Regions from separate parts of the Lactobacillus sp. C449L genome, predicted to be linked through region 2. Evidence: riboswitches for the same ligand, from Rfam matches in the RefSeq annotation. Region 2 holds a riboswitch; the other holds the start of a gene.
What was found. A riboswitch is a leader RNA that binds a small molecule or an ion and turns the genes downstream of it on or off. The one in region 2 is predicted to bind thiamine pyrophosphate.
Positions count from the first base shown of each region.

Region 1 (3,161 bases), on a different contig from region 2:
GGTAGACGCCGCGCATCATACCAGCAGCGCGGATTTGTTTGACTGCTTCTTTCATGCGGGGAACAATATTAAGTGCTGCTAAAACTCCATAAGCGAACTTACTTGGTAAATGAAAGTTTTGTTCAAAAGATTTAGCTAAATTTTCAGCGGTTGTCCCGATTGCTACACAATAAATTGTTAAGGTGTAAACATAAACTCGGCTGGAAAGACTCAATGCATTTTCAAGGTTAGGCTGAGGAGCAAACCAGTAGAGGGTTGCGAAAATTGTAAAGGCCGCAATTAACGGTGTTAATAATGTTATCAAAAGATTCCTTAACTTAATGTGTTTATAAATAAGATATATAATTGAAAAAATAATAACTAGTAAATTAGTTGCTAGGCTACTTTTTAAGGATAATTCTACGGAAATAACTAGCGCTAAGATAAATTTAAAACTGGGATTCATAATCACTGCCTCACTTATTCACGTAGGTAAGATGTTGATTTTCGAAAACTAAGTGGAAGTCGCACCAACTGGCTAAATTAGTCAATTCATGACTAATAATTAATAGGGTTTGCCCCCGTTTTTCCTGACTTTCTTTGAGCAAGTGCATAACTTTTTGAGCAGATTCGCTGTCGAGCCCACTTAGCGGTTCATCAATTAATAAAACTTTTTGATCGGCAATCAGCATTAACAAAATTTGCAGTTTCTTCTGCTGACCTCCTGAAAGTGAGTAAACAACTTGGTCCATGGTCTGGTCTAAATTAAGATAATGCAGTGAATCCGCAATTTTTTGGTCAGTGTAGAAATCATTGGTTCGTTGCTTTTTGCTTAAATTGATTTCGTCTGCAACTGAAACGTTAATAAACTGGTCACTTGCAGCTTGGAAAATTTGTCCAACTTTCAGCAGATATTTACGAGCCGATAAGTTACGAATCTCCTTGCTAGAATATGTTATGCTGCCGTTATAGGGCAACATCTTTGTTAGTGCCTTAAAAAAAGAAGTTTTGCCGACACCGTTTGGACCAGTAATAAGCGTTGTCTTGCCAGTAATAATATTTAAATGGTCTTGCTTTAGCAGCAAGCGATTTTGATTAATTTCGGAATTAGCAAGAGTAAAGCAGGTTTTTTCGGTGGTCGGGAGTTTAAAAGTATAATGCTGAGGTTGGTCGTCTGCTTTTAAAATAGCATCTTGTTGATCTTGGTTTAGCTTAATAATATCTTTACCTGTAAAGGTAAATAAGTAGTCACAAACGTCTATATAGTCGCTTAGAATGTGATCACTGATAACAATTGTTTTCCCTTGGTCACGCAAGTGGGCTAATTTGGTAATTAAAAACTTACGATTAGTTGGATCGCAACTGGCAAAAGGCTCATCCAGCAAAAAAAGGTCAACGTCCATTGCAATCAGGACCGCAAGTGCTACACGCTGTTGCTCCCCACCAGACATGGTTACAATTTTCTGATCAAGTAAGTCATTAATTTGGGCAAATTCAACGGCGTGCTTAAGTCGCTTTTGGTAGTGATCACGATCAACTTGTAGGTTCTCTAGTGCAAAAATAATTTCTTCGCGTGGCGTTGCCATTGTAAATTGCTCGCCTGCGTTTTGAAACATCATCGCACTCTTAAGCCCGTTTAAGTTGATATTACCTGTAAGTTTGCCAGCATATTTCGGGTAAAGAGAAGCCAAAATTTTTAAAAGTGTCGATTTGCCACATCCAGTTGGTCCTACTAAAAGGGAAAATTTGCCAGTCGGGATAAGCAAGTTAATATTCTCAAGAATTACATGGTTTTCATCATATGAAAAAGTTAGGTTTTTAGTTGTAATCAATTTTCTAACCAATCTAAAAAATCGTCATGGCAACCCGCCAGACGACTTAAAAATTCAATGATTTTCCCTTCGCTGGCATTATCCATAGCAGGTTCAACGGGTATATTCTCAGCCTTACGGCACCCCTATATTTCAGGTCAATTATACCTAAAAGGCATTTCCTTGTCTAGCAGCTCTGATAGCTAAGCTTGACTATTAACTCATTAAAGGAAAAAGATATTATTAGAGAGATTTTTTGCTATATAATAAAATTATGAAAACAGATTATTAACAAGAAGGTGACGGCATGGCAGCAGTTAAGCTAGAACAATATTTAGCCAGCATTTTAGAGTCAAGCAGCAGCGACTCAAACGAGGTGAGCATAAAGCCAGGCAATAAAAATTTTGACTTATTTATGGCGCACTTAGAAAACCACAATACAGGTATTCATCGCTATCAAACTACAAAAACGACTATTCTTTATGAAGTTGATGGCACGGCTAAAGTCAAAATTAATGGCCAGATTTTGACTTTGGCTACGGGTAACATAGTGCTTTTACAAGCAAAATGCGAATATGAAGTAACTAAGCAGGATAAAAAAGATATTCTAGTTAAACTTGAATTTAATTCGCAGTTTGATTGGCAAAGTTTTTTTGGCAAGAGCTCTATACTTAACGCGCAAGAAGAGCATGCTGTTCAGCAAGTAACTGACGCTTTGGCAACTAACCGTTTGTTAAGCTTAAAATGTTCACAAATGTCGCAGACAGCGCAATTGATGAAGAAAATCATCGATGAATATCTAAACCAGAATATGTTCACGCACAGTATGATTATTGCTGAACTAAATATGCTCTTTATATCTGCAATTAGAAATCAAGACTTAAAAACTGCAACCGCCACTACGCCTAAGTTTGCGCAAACTGCTCTTGAGCAATATATTGACGCCAATTTTACTGATATCACTTTAAAAGAAGCAGCTGAACATTTTGGACTAAACCCTAATTATTTTTCTAGTATGGTTAAGCAAAAAACTGGTAAGAGCTTTGTCGAACATGTTGATGAAAGACGAATGCAAGAAGCACGCAGTTTGCTTGCTCGTCCTGATATTTCAGTTAAAGATGTGATTGCTAGGGTCGGCTATAATGGTAAGTCTTTTTTCTATAAAAAATTTAATGAATATTATCATGAGACACCAGTTCAAATGCGAGCGGAGCTATTTAGGCAAGCTAATATTAACCTAAAATAACCGCCAAAATGATAAGTAAAAAAGCTCCCGAAAAAGGGAGCTTTTTTAAGTAGGATAAACTACATTTTTTCTAGTCTTTTAATGCGGTCAGCGGTTGGAGGATGACTATCAAAAAGATGAGTAAA
Region 1 covers NZ_JBWXGA010000003.1:24,453-27,613, forward strand. The annotation lists gene AC2JF9_RS05795 (energy-coupling factor transporter transmembrane component T family protein) at 1-445, opposite strand, end outside; gene AC2JF9_RS05800 (ATP-binding cassette domain-containing protein) at 456-1,823, opposite strand; TPP riboswitch at 1,859-1,948, opposite strand; gene AC2JF9_RS05805 (helix-turn-helix domain-containing protein) at 2,098-3,036, shown strand; gene htpX (zinc metalloprotease HtpX) at 3,096-3,161, opposite strand, start outside.
Region 1: linked by a shared signal. The riboswitch ahead of AC2JF9_RS05800 (ATP-binding cassette domain-containing protein) and the one ahead of AC2JF9_RS03180 (ECF transporter S component) in region 2 are both predicted to bind thiamine pyrophosphate.

Region 2 (3,161 bases):
ACGCTTTTAGCGCCACGCTTATTGAGTAGCTCTTTCATGTAATTCAAGGTGAGGCCGGTGTCAACAATATCTTCAACGATTAAAACATCTCGGTTTTTAACATCAGTTGCCAAATCAGAAATAATCTTGACTTTGCCAGATGATTCAAATTCGTTGCCATAGCTGGACACATCCATGAAGTCGATTTCGGCTTTAACATCCATTTCCCTTACTAAATCGGTTAAAAAGAAAATTGCTCCTTTGAGTGCTCCAACAATTAGTGGATTTTTCCCAGCATAATCTTCAGTCAACTGTTTACCAAGTTTGATACACATTTTATGTATATCATTTGTAGTAAACAATTTATGATCAATAATACTATCAATGTTGTCACTTTTCGGCATTTATCTACCCTTCAATTTAAAAACTAAAATTTTCTAATAATTTCGATTATAGCATTTTTATCTAAAAAAACCACGTTTTTCAACATTTTTGCCCCATTTTTGGCTAGATTACGTACAAAAACTACTTATTGAAAGAAAGTAGTAAGATTATCTGAAAAATAGCTTAAATTGATGGTTTAATTAGCAGGGTTTTTGCTACAATGGAAATTAAGAATTTAGTCTAATGAAAGGTCAATACACTAATGGAAAAAGAACAAGAAATAAAAATGCTTAAAGCTTTTTCAGATGCTAATTCAACTTCTGGCTTTGAAGAAGAATTCGTTAAACTATTTACTGATACTGTAAAAGATTTTGCAGACGTTAAAGTAGATGGAATGCTTAACGTTTTTGCTTCCAAAAAAGATAATCAACCTGATCGTCCAGTTATTCAACTTGATGCTCATTCGGATTCGGTTGGTTTCATTGCCCAAGCTGTTAGACCAAATGGTATGATCAAATTCGTGCCACTTGGTGGCTGGGTTAAATACAACATTCCCGCTTTACGTGTACGAATTAAAAACCGCGCTGGCGAGTATATTCCTGGAGTTGTGGCGACCAAACCACCGCACTTTATGACTGATGCTGAGCTTGACAATGTGCCAGATGTTGCTGATATGTCAATTGATGTTGGTTCATCTTCGCGAGAAGAAACAATTAATGACTACAAAATTGATACTGGCTGTCCGATTTTTGTTGACGTAAAATGCGAATATAACGAAAAATCAGGCTTGTTCTTTGGCAAGGATTTCGATGATCGTTTCGGAGCTGCCGCAATGGCAGACGTTCTTGACAATTTAAATGGTGAAAAGACTGATTTCAATGTTGTTGCAGCGTTATCAAGCCAAGAGGAAGTGGGACTGCGCGGAGCCTATGTTACTGCAAGAGCCGTAAAGCCGGATTTAGCGATTGTCCTTGAGTCTTGTCCTGCTGACGATACTTTTACACCAGAATGGCTTTCTCAGACTGGACTAAAACGTGGACCAATGTTGCGAGACATGGATACTTCATTTTTACCGAATCCGAAGTTTCAGCAATACGCCTGTGAGATTGCCGATAAGAACAATATTCCTTATACGCGTTCGGTTCGAACTGGTGGTGGACAAGATGGTGCGGCGATTTACTATGAAAATGGTGCACCAACAATTGTTATTGGCATTCCAGTTCGTTATGAGCATTCAGCATATTGCTTTAGCGCCTATCAGGACTTTAAGGCATCCGTCAATTTAACTCTTGCTATTATTCGTGACTTAACGAAAGAAAAGCTAGCTGGTTTTAGTCAGTTTAAATAGTCAGCGCGGTATGTCAGAATCGGCAAATGAAATTAGTAATGTATGTTATAATGTATAAAACTTAAAAAAAGAGTCGCTAGGGGTGCCACATTAAGCTGAGAAATACCCTCTGAACCTGAACGGGATAATACCTGCGCTAGGGAAGTGTTAAAAAGTACTTATGATGCTCCTACTGACTTTATTAGTTGGTTAGGAGTATTTTTATGTTTACAAGATCGTCAAAATGGAATGTTAAATCGATTATTTTAATTGCCTTAATTGCAATTGTTATGGGAGTAATATATACGTATGGTTTTAATTGGGCTTTTAACCTAGTTAAGATGGCTTTGCTACCCACTGGCTATGCTCCGGTAACGGATACCGTTTTTTCTGGATTGTGGTTAATTGCTGGACCATTGGCAATGTATTTTGTGCCTACGACTGGTTCGGGTACTATTGGGGAATTGCTGGCAGCCGTTGTTGAGATGGCAATTGGAGGACAATGGGGTGCGACCACTATTCTCTCTGGGTTCATTCAAGGAGCCACTAACGAGATTGGTTTCTTTCCTAAAAAAGAGCGTTACCAGAGGTTTTCATGGCAAAGCGTATTAACTGGTGCTTTCTTTGCAGGTTTAGGTGGTTATATACCATCTTACTTCTTATATGGATGGAGTAAATACAGTGTTCAACTTCGTGTAATTATGTTTATTACTGCTATTATTTCAGCATTAGTTTTTGATGGTGTTTTGGTCAAGCTGATAACAAACTTATTTGATCGAGCACTAAAGCCAAAATTAGACTAAAATAAAAAGCACTTCATTTTGGAGTGCTTTTTATTTTGGAATAAATGGACGGCAACGGCGATAAAACTTATAATAGTAATTTATAAGGAAAAATTAGCTTTTTTATAAATTTGAGGAGAACTATGGCAAAAGAGATTACAAATTGGCGTTCTTTAGGTGGCTATATTAGTGCAAATGGGCAAAAGGTCAAAGAAGGCTTGCTTTTTCGCTGCGGTCAGTTGTTTGACTTAACTGCTGAACAAAAGGATGCTGTGCAAAATCAGTATCAGATTAAACGGCTAGTTGACTTCCGTGGATCGGACGAACGTGCAGAATATCCTGACTATCTCTGGCAAGGTCTTGATTATGTTGTGCTTGACGTTTTAAAAGACAGTGGAACAAACCAAGCAAGTGTAGATGAAATTATTTCTGCCAATAGCCACGTAGAAGAAGATATGCTTAAGACATATGAAGAACTGGCATTATCTAAATCAGCTAAAGAGGGCTATCGTCAATTTTTAATGAGCTTAATTGAAAACCCCGTTCCAACTGCTTTTCACTGCTTTGCTGGAAAGGATCGTACCGGAGTGGGCGCGGCCTTAATTTTAAAAAGTTTAGATGTTAGTGATGATCAAATCTTTACTGACTACTTAAAGACAATTGATGCTCGTAAAGAAGCCAATGAAGAA
Region 2 covers NZ_JBWXGA010000001.1:674,207-677,367, reverse strand. The annotation lists gene hpt (hypoxanthine phosphoribosyltransferase) at 1-383, opposite strand, end outside; gene AC2JF9_RS03185 (M42 family metallopeptidase) at 626-1,711, shown strand; TPP riboswitch at 1,780-1,871, shown strand; gene AC2JF9_RS03180 (ECF transporter S component) at 1,915-2,493, shown strand; gene AC2JF9_RS03175 (tyrosine-protein phosphatase) at 2,616-3,161, shown strand, end outside.